Linked DNA regions of Rhodopseudomonas palustris. The protein of the gene in region 1 interacts with the protein of each later gene in a pairwise test. Links are inferred from orthologs where the notes say so. Each region holds a gene or a part of one and is shown in the gene's direction. Other genes may lie near its edges.

Evidence for each region. Proteins that work in one complex are often made in the same cells at the same time.
Region 2: the proteins of nusG (region 1) and rho interact in binary tests that used the Escherichia coli proteins (3 or more experiments, as listed by UniProt). The link is inferred for Rhodopseudomonas palustris from one-to-one orthologs.

Annotation. Positions count from the first base shown.
Region 1 is NZ_CP041387.1:2,580,791-2,586,019, reverse strand. Bases 1,341-4,313 are described here. They hold nusG (transcription termination/antitermination protein NusG), read left to right. Parts: upstream 1,341-2,548; coding sequence 2,549-3,079; downstream 3,080-4,313. Other genes in these bases: rplA (50S ribosomal protein L1), read left to right, coding at 3,731-4,313; rplK (50S ribosomal protein L11), read left to right, coding at 3,296-3,724; secE (preprotein translocase subunit SecE), read left to right, coding at 2,343-2,531. In the rest of the region: FLL57_RS11815 (TonB-dependent receptor), read right to left, coding at 1-1,305; more of rplA, read left to right, coding at 4,314-4,420; FLL57_RS11790 (NAD(P)-dependent oxidoreductase), read left to right, coding at 4,528-5,229. UniProt on the Escherichia coli protein: Part of the processive rRNA transcription and antitermination complex (rrnTAC). The complex forms an RNA-chaperone ring around the RNA exit tunnel of RNA polymerase (RNAP).
Region 2 is NZ_CP041387.1:4,588,339-4,592,371, reverse strand. What follows is about bases 1-2,905. They hold rho (transcription termination factor Rho), read left to right. Parts: upstream 1-772; coding sequence 773-2,038; downstream 2,039-2,905. Other genes in these bases: mnmE (tRNA uridine-5-carboxymethylaminomethyl(34) synthesis GTPase MnmE), read left to right, coding at 2,130-2,905; hemJ (protoporphyrinogen oxidase HemJ), read left to right, coding at 72-512. Outside these bases: more of mnmE, read left to right, coding at 2,906-3,458; tRNA uridine-5-carboxymethylaminomethyl(34) synthesis enzyme MnmG, read left to right, coding at 3,734-4,033. UniProt on the Escherichia coli protein: Facilitates transcription termination by a mechanism that involves Rho binding to the nascent RNA, activation of Rho's RNA-dependent ATPase activity, and release of the mRNA from the DNA template.

The DNA of each region.
Region 1 (5,229 bases):
GATCGTATTGAACGCGTCCGACGCGGCTTCCTGCCGGCGGATGCCCATCGTGAACTGGATGCGCTTGTTCAGCACCGACATCGTGTCGGCGATGCCATAGCTGTTCAGCGAACTGACGTTGGCCTTGACGACGTCGAGTTGCGGAATCGTCTGGAAGGGGATGGGAGCCGGATTGTAGATATTGGAGGTCACCCGCATGCCGACGCTCTGCGAGGCGTCGAGCTGGCCACTCCACAGCGTGGTGTTGAAGTTGACTTCATGCAGCACCGGACCAGTCTCGACCGTGGCCCGGAAGCCTGCCTGTTCGGTGTGGTTGTGGCGGTTCTGCCGATTGACGAACGGCGTCGACGTGGTGTCGCCGAGGGCATTGACGATGGTCGGGTTGGAGATCGTCGAGGTGATGGAATTTTCGAAGAAGCCGCCGCCGCCATAGATCGTCAGCCAGTCGGTGACGTCGACTTCGGCCTGGAACAGCGCCGCAGTGTTGGTGCCCTTGATGCCGGTCCAGGTCGGAATCCAGAAATTGGTCGGGGAAGGCGGCGTCGGCACCGCAGTCAGGCTCGGGCTCAAGGTGTTGCGGCCGCTGAGGCCGTTGCCGCGGAAATCGTTGTAGAGCACGTCGGCGGAGACCCGCACGCGCTCGCCGCGATAATCCAGCGCCAGGGCGTGGCTCTGATCGCGCAGGCTCTGATTGTCCACCTCGGTGTTGCCGTCGCGATAGCTGCCGTTGTAGCGGATGCCGAATTCCTTGTGTTCGCCGTAGCGCTGGCCGACGTCGAGATGCACGCCGCCTTGTCCGCGCGAGGCGAACGACGTCGTCACCTCGGCGATCGGCTCGTTGCGGGCGCGCTTCATCACGTAATTGATCGCGCCGCCGATCGAATCGTCCGGCGACTGACCGTTGAGCAGGCCGCTGAGGCCTTTGATCACTTCGACGCGTTCGACCGCATCGATCAGGTTGAAGTTGTTGTTACCCATCAGGCCGAAATAGCCGTTGATGCCGACCGCCGTGTTGCCGAGCAGGAAGCCACGGATCACCGGCTGCTCGCGGCCGATACTGCGCGGCAGCGCCGAGGCGACGGCGGGATCGTTGACCAGGACGTCCGCCAGCGTACGTGCCTGCGTGTTCTCGATGAGCTCGCGCGTGTAGGTGGTCTGGTTGAACGGCGTATCGAGCACGCCGCGATTGCCGAGCAGACCGACCTGACCGCCATTCGCGACCTGACCGCCGACATAAGACGGCGTCAGCGCACCGACGGTGCCGCGGCCGGGCACGACATAGGGGACGGGAGCAACCGGCTGCAACGGCGCGGCCGCACGGCGGGGCGCGGCGCGCGTGGCCGATGCTCGGCGGGGCGGGGAAACGCTGGGCTTGCTTTGACGGGTCGGCGCTTCGACGCTGATCGCGGGTAGCGTCGACTGCGCATGCGCCGGTGTGACGAAATCGATCGCCAGACACAAAGTAAGATGGCTCACAGCACCAAGGCACGCCACGCGAGCAAGATTGTCGATTATCACTTCCTTCGCCCCTCCCAGAAAACCATCAACGAGCTTGTTTCCGACGAGTGCGGTCTACGAAAACGATCGCGATCGCAAGATAGCTGCGATTAGAACGGATCCAATTCGCGATTGCGTTTGACGATGTGACTTGGATGATACAAGTTTGCGCGCGAATGCTGCGCGATGCGCTCGTCAGGATGGTGTTGTTTGAATCGTTCCGAAATCGTCGGCGTGATCGCGGTGGGGGGATGCCGCATCGATACTAATCATCTGTTTGTCGCTGCGTCGCGTTGCCACGATCGGCAGGCCCGGTCACGCGATGCGCTCGCGGCAGCCTCACAGTGGTGACGAGGCCGCAAGCGCGCCGACCGGCGTCGCCGATACCGGGGTCGGTTCGATGGGGCGCGAGCAGACCCTTCCTGCCGATGGGACGAAAAATTGGACCCTGCTGCTTCCGGAGGCATCGCCGATTGCCTTGCCGCTTTCAGGCGCGAGCCTTGGCTGGCGGCCGTGCCGGTTTGCTCCGGTTCCATTGGCTGATGTGGTATTTAGGTATTGATCTGGTGCGGTTCAGGAGGCGCGCGGCGAGCCGCCGCAGCCGCCCGCCGGGCGGCGCCGGAACCTTGGCCGGGCCGCATCTTGACCTTGTGGATGTGGCGCAGTAGACAGCTTTACTCGCTGCCGGCCCGCTTTGACGGATTTCCGGCGCGGCTTGATTTTCCCGAAAAACAGGGCCCGGTTGGCGGCTCATCCTGAAGCTGAGGGGTTCCTTGGCGGAGGTTGGGCGCAACAGGGCTGTCTGAGTTTCTGAAACCGACATCGACACTGACCCGGATCACGCCATGGCCTTCAGCCCGTTCAAATTCCTGCAGGAAGTGCGGAGCGAGACCGCCAAGGTGACGTGGCCGACCCGCCGCGAGACCTCGATCACCACGATCATGGTGTTCGTGATGGTGGCGCTGGCCTCGATCTTCTTCTTCGCCGCCGACCAGGTGATCAGCTTGCTGATCCGCCTGGTGCTCGGCGTCTAACGGCAGGCCCGAATCTTATGAGCATGCGCTGGTACATCGTCCACGCCTATTCGAACTTCGAGAAGAAGGTCGCGGAATCGATTCGCGAGCAGGCCAAGCAGCGTGGCCTGGAAGATCTGTTCGAGCAGGTGCTGGTGCCGACCGAGAAGGTCACAGAGGTGCGCCGCGGCCGCAAGGTCGACGCCGAGCGCAAGTTCTTCCCGGGCTACGTGCTGGTGAAGATGAATCTGACCGACGAAGCCTTCCACCTGATCAAGAACACCCCGAAGGTCACCGGCTTCCTCGGCGCCGAGAACAAGCCGATGCCGATCTCGGAGTCCGAGGCGATGCGCATTCTGCACCAGGTGCAGGAAGGCGTGGAGCGCCCGAAGGCGTCGGTGTCGTTCGAGATCGGCGAGAACGTCCGCGTCGCCGACGGCCCGTTCGCGTCGTTCTCCGGCGTGGTCGAGGAAATCGACGAGGCGCGTTCGCGCGTCAAGGTCGCGGTGTCGATCTTCGGCCGCGCGACGCCGGTCGAACTGGAATTCGGTCAGGTCGAGAAGGTTTGACCGAAACACCCCGTCATGGCCGGGCTTGTCCCGGCCATCCACGTTTTGTAGGCGTGGCGGTGGTGAGAAGACGTGGATGGCCGGGACGAGCCCGGCCATGACGTGCGGAAAGTAATTTCCGCGAAGCGTGGGAGGCTTCGGACGATCGCCAGTCGTCCGCTAGAGCCCCACCACGAAACCTGAAACCGCCGGTTCGCCGGCAACAGGAGAGTTGGTATGGCAAAGAAAGTGACCGGATACCTGAAGTTGCAGGTGCCGGCCGGAGCGGCGAACCCGTCGCCTCCGATCGGTCCCGCGCTTGGTCAGCGCGGCCTCAACATCATGGAGTTCTGCAAGGCGTTCAACGCGCAGACCCAGAAGGAAGAGAAGAACACGCCGATTCCGGTGGTGATCACGATCTACGCCGATCGGTCGTTCACCTTCGAGATGAAGACCCCGCCGATGTCCTACTTCCTCAAGCAGGCGGCCAAGATCCAGTCCGGCTCCAAGGCGCCGGGCCGCGATGTCGCCGGCAAGGTGACCTCCGCCCAGGTGCGTGAGATCGCCGAGAAGAAGATGAAGGATCTCAATTGCGACACCGTCGAGTCGGCCATGCGCATGGTCGAGGGCTCCGCCCGCTCGATGGGCCTGCAGGTCGAGGGGTAACGGATCATGGCAATCGGTAAGCGTCTGAAGAAGATCCGCGAAGGCATCGACCGCACCAAGCTGTATCCGCTCGACGAGGCGGTGAAGCTGATCAAGGAGCGCGCGATCTCGAAGTTCGACGAGACCATCGAGGTCGCGATCAACCTCGGCGTCGATCCCCGCCACGCCGACCAGATGGTCCGCGGCGTGGTCATGCTGCCGAACGGCACCGGCCGCACTGTGCGCGTCGGCGTGTTCGCGCGCGGCGCCAAGGCGGACGAGGCCAAGGCCGCGGGTGCCGACGTCGTCGGCGCGGAGGATCTGGTGGAGCAGGTGCAGGCCGGCAACATCAACTTCGACCGCTGTATCGCCACCCCGGACATGATGCCGCTGGTCGGCCGCCTCGGTAAGGTGCTCGGCCCGCGCGGCATGATGCCGAACCCGAAGATCGGCACGGTGACCATGGACGTCGCCGGCGCGGTCAAGGGCGCCAAGGGCGGTTCGGTCGAGTTCCGCGTCGAGAAGGCCGGCATCATCCAGGCCGGCGTCGGCAAGGCCTCGTTCGACGCCGACAAGCTGGTGGAGAACATCAAGGCGCTCGCGGACGCGGTCAACAAGGCCAAGCCGAGCGGCGCCAAGGGCACCTACATTCAGCGCGTTGCGGTGTCCTCGACGATGGGCCCGGGCGTGAAGGTCGAGCCGGGCACCGTCCACTAAGTCCGTTGCCCGGACGAATCGCGATTTGAAAAAGGGCGGACGGGGCAACCCGTTCGCCCTTTTTGTTTGCTCGCAAGAACAACAACAAACAATCGGGAGGGGCTGCAATGGCCGACAAGGTTCTGGTGACGTCACGGTTCGGCAGGTCGATGCTGGGACGGTTCGCCGAGCGCTTCGAGCTGCTGGAGACCGCGGGCAAGCCAGCCGATCAGGTGTTCGGCGCCGCCGAGCTTGCGGATGTCCGCGCGCTGCTGACGATGGGCGGCCAGCCGCTCGGCCGTGAAACCTTCGACATCCTCCCGGCGCTCGGCGCGGTGGTCTGCTACGGCACCGGCTATGACGGGGTCGATCTGAAAGCCGCGGCTGAGCGCGGTATCGTGGTCGGCAACAGCCCGGCCGCGAACGCCTCGGCGGTCGCGGATCTGGCGCTGGCGCTGCTGCTCGCCCTGATGCGGAGGGTGCTGCCGGCCGACGCTTACGTCCGGGCCGGGGGCTGGTCCGGCGCCAGGCCGTCGCCGATGCTGAAGCCGCCGCGTGGACTGACCGGCGCCAAGGTCGGGGTCTATGGCATCGGCGAAATCGGCCGCAAGATCGCCGCGCGGGTCGCCGGTTTCGAGACCGAGGTCGCCTATCATAGCCGCAGCCGGCACGACGTGCCGTATCGCTATATCGGCGACCTCGGTGAATTGGTCGACTGGTGCGACGTGCTGCTGGTCGCCGTCCGCGCCGGTCCCGACACCGAGAACATCATCGATGCGGGGATGCTGAAGCGGCTGGGCTCGGATGGTATTCTGGTCAACATCTCGCGC
Region 2 (4,033 bases), 2.0 Mb from region 1 along the record:
TCAACGCGCGATGCAGGTCCTGCGTTCCGGATCTCGTTGCAGCGTCTCGGCACAGCGGGATGGAAGTTCGAATGATCGAATGGATCTATGTCTATCCGTGGGTGAAGACCCTGCACGTGGTGGCGGTGATCTCCTGGATGGCCGGCATGCTGTATATGCCGCGACTGTTCGTCTATCACTGCACCGCCGAGGTCGGAACGAAGCAGTCCGAGACCTTCAAGATCATGGAGCGCCGGTTGTACCGTGCGATCATGAATCCGGCGATGCTGGTCGCCTGGGTCGCCGGGCTCGCGATTGCCTGGGAGCAGGACTACTTTGCGTCGGGCTGGTTCCACGGCAAGCTTGCCGCTGTGGTGCTGATGACGGTGATCCACCTGCTGCTCGGTCGCTATGTGCGCGATTTTGCCGCAGACCGGAATACGCGATCTCATAAATTCTATCGCGTTATCAACGAGATACCGACTGTTCTCATGGTTGCGGCGGTAATCTTCGTCATCGTCAAACCGTTCTGAGGGCGCAAATCCTCGTCCGGCACCGGGATCGTCTTGCGTGATTGCGACGGATTTCCTATAGTTGCGTCGTCCCACCTAAAGCAGGCGAATGTGGTTGCGATCTGGCTCCTTTTGGACCGGCCGCCGCATCGGGTCTGAAACCTCCCGCACCTTCCTTGCTCAAGACACCGTCGACCTGAAGACCTGCGGACCTCCGTTATTTCCTCCCGCTTTTTCTTCCGCTGACGAATCCCCAGTCTCGTTTCCACAGGACCACCCCCATGCGGGAAATCAAACTTCAAGACCTGAAGGCCAAGACGCCGGCCGAGCTCGTTTCGTTTGCAGAGGAGCTGGGGGTCGAGAACGCCAGCACGATGCGCAAGCAGGAGCTGATGTTCGCCTGCCTCAAGCAGCTATCGGCGAAGGAAACCGACATCATCGGGGAGGGCGTCGTCGAGGTGCTGTCCGATGGTTTCGGGTTTTTGCGATCACCGGATGCGAACTACCTTCCCGGTCCGGATGACATCTACGTCTCCCCCTCGCAGATCCGCCGGTTCGGGTTACGCACCGGAGACACCATCGAAGGCCATATCCGCAGCCCGAAGGAAGGGGAACGCTACTTCGCGCTGCTCAAGGTCAACTCGCTGAACTTCGAAGATCCCGAAAAGTCCAAGCACAAGGTTAATTTCGACAACCTGACGCCGCTGTTCCCGGACGAGCGTTTCCGGCTCGAGATCGACGATCCGACCCGCAAGGATCTGTCGGCCCGCGTGATCGACATCGTCGCGCCGATCGGCAAAGGCCAGCGCGCCCTGATCGTCGCGCCGCCGCGCACCGGTAAAACGGTGCTGATGCAGAACATCGCGCACTCGATCACTGCGAACCACCCCGAATGCTACCTGATCGTGCTGCTGATCGACGAGCGGCCCGAAGAAGTCACCGACATGCAGCGCTCGGTGAAGGGCGAGGTGATCTCCTCGACGTTCGACGAGCCTGCCGTCCGCCACGTCCAGGTCGCCGAGATGGTGATCGAGAAAGCCAAGCGCCTGGTGGAACACGGCCGCGATGTCGTCATCCTGCTCGACTCGATCACCCGGCTCGGCCGCGCCTACAATACGGTAGTGCCGTCCTCCGGCAAGGTGCTGACCGGTGGTGTCGACGCCAACGCGCTGCAACGGCCGAAGCGATTCTTCGGCGCCGCCCGCAACATCGAAGAGGGTGGATCGCTCACCATCATCGCCACAGCGCTGGTCGACACCGGCTCGCGTATGGACGAAGTGATCTTCGAAGAGTTCAAGGGCACCGGTAACTCGGAGCTGATCCTGGACCGCAAGGTCGCCGACAAGCGCACCTTCCCGGCGATCGACATCTCGCGGTCCGGCACCCGCAAGGAAGAGCTGATCACCGATCCGCAGCTCTTGAAGAAGATGTATGTGCTGCGCCGCATCCTCAACCCGATGGGTACAATGGATGCGATCGAGTTCCTGCTCGACAAGCTGCGCAACACCAAGAACAACTCGGAATTCTTCGACTCGATGAACACCTGAGCGAACCGGCCAACACCAGCGATCAAGGGCGTCCCGCGCGGGGCGCCCTTTTTGTTTGCGTTCGGAACAGCGCCTCGGCAAGACAGCGCCCATGCATCCGAGGGACCAGACCATTTTTGCTCTCGCGACCGGGCCGCTCCCATCGGCGATCGCGATCTTTCGAGTTTCCGGACCACAGGCTGGGAACGTGGTAACGGCGCTGACCGGATCGTTGCCTGCGCCGCGACGTGCGGTGCGTTGTGATCTCAGAAATCGCAGCGGCGAGATGATCGATGACGGCGTGGCGCTGTGGTTTCCGGGACCGGCGTCGGCCACCGGCGAAGACGTCGCCGAACTGCACATCCACGGCAGTCACGCGGTGGCGGCGGCGCTGATCAAGACGCTTTCCGCATTCGAAGGGGTGAGGCCGGCCGAGCCAGGCGAGTTCACCCGGCGGGCATTCGAGAACGGCAAGCTCGATCTGACCGAAGCCGAAGGTCTCGACGATCTGATCCACGCCGATACCGAGGTGCAGAGGCGGCAGGCTCTGCGGCAACTTCAGGGCGTGCTGGGCGACCGGGCGCGGCGTTGGCGCGACCAGATCATCGAAGCGCTGGCGCTGGTCGAGGCCGGGATCGACTTTTCCGACGAAGGTGACGTCGCCGCCGACCTGATGGCACCCGCGCGGGCGAAGATCGCCGCGCTGTCCGCGGAGATTGCGGAGGTCTTGGCCGAGCAGGGCCAGGGCGAAAAGCTCCGCGACGGGATGGTGGTGGCGATCGCCGGCCCGCCGAACGTCGGCAAGTCGACCCTGATCAATCGTCTGGCGCGGCGTGATGTGGCGATCGTGTCGCCTCATGCCGGCACGACCCGGGATGTGATCGAGGTTCATCTCGATCTCGGCGGCTATCCGGTGACGGTGATCGACACCGCGGGGTTGCGCGACAGCGACGATCCGATCGAGCAGGAGGGTGTGCGGCGGGCGCGGGCGCGCGCGGCGGCGGCGGATCTGGTGCTGTGGCTCAGCACGCCCACCGACGCTTCCGATCCGGATCTCAGCGGACCGGAGGTCTGGCGGGTGCGCAACAAGATCGATCTGGCGGAAACGGACGAGGGGCGGAAGAAGCGGTCTTCAGACGCTGATTTTCGTATTTCTGCGTCTAGCGGCGAGGGTGTCGCCGGTTTGCTGCGCGAACTCACGCAGTTTGCCGCGCAATATTTCGGCTCTGCGGAGGCCGGCTTGATCACCCGAGACCGCCATCGGCTGCTGCTTGCCGATGCCGGGGCAGCGCTGGGACGAAGTCTGGCACCGGGTCTGGCCGAGGAAATCGTCGCCGAGGAACTCCGCGCCGCTTGCCATGACCTGGGACGCTTGCTTGGGCGGGTCGATGTCGAGGACGTCCTCGGCGAGATCTTTGGCCGGTTCTGCATAGGGAAATAGGGAGGCCGCAATCGGCCGGCGGGTAAGACTTGGTTAACCATAGTCCTGCGGATGGCCGCTGTTTCACGTGAAACAGCGGAGTGCCTGCTTTGAAACCAAGATCGAAGACCCATTCGGCATCTGGCTATGGGAGGCGCGCCGGACAACGATTTGGTAACCATGCCACACCGATTGCCGCCGCCGCTGTTTCACTTGAAACAATGTGGTGAGCTTTGGCCGGTATCAGATTGGCGCGCCGCCTTCAAAGCTCCAAGGAGCTGAGCTAGAACCCCCTGATGCGCACTTCCTTCGACGTCATTGTTATCGGCGGCGGCCATGCCGGCTGCGAGGCTGCTGCTGCGGCTGCCCGGATCGGCGCCGCAACGGCGCTGGTCACGCATCGCTATGCCACGATCGGGGCGATGTCCTGCAATCCGGCCATTGGTGGGCTCGGCAAAGGTCATTTGGTCCGCGAAGTCGACGCTCTCGACGGCCTGATGGGCCGGGTCGCTGATGCCGGTGGCATCCAGTTCCGGATGCTCAACCGCCGCAAAGGTCCAGCGGTCCGCGGACCGCGGGCGCAGGCCGATCGCAAG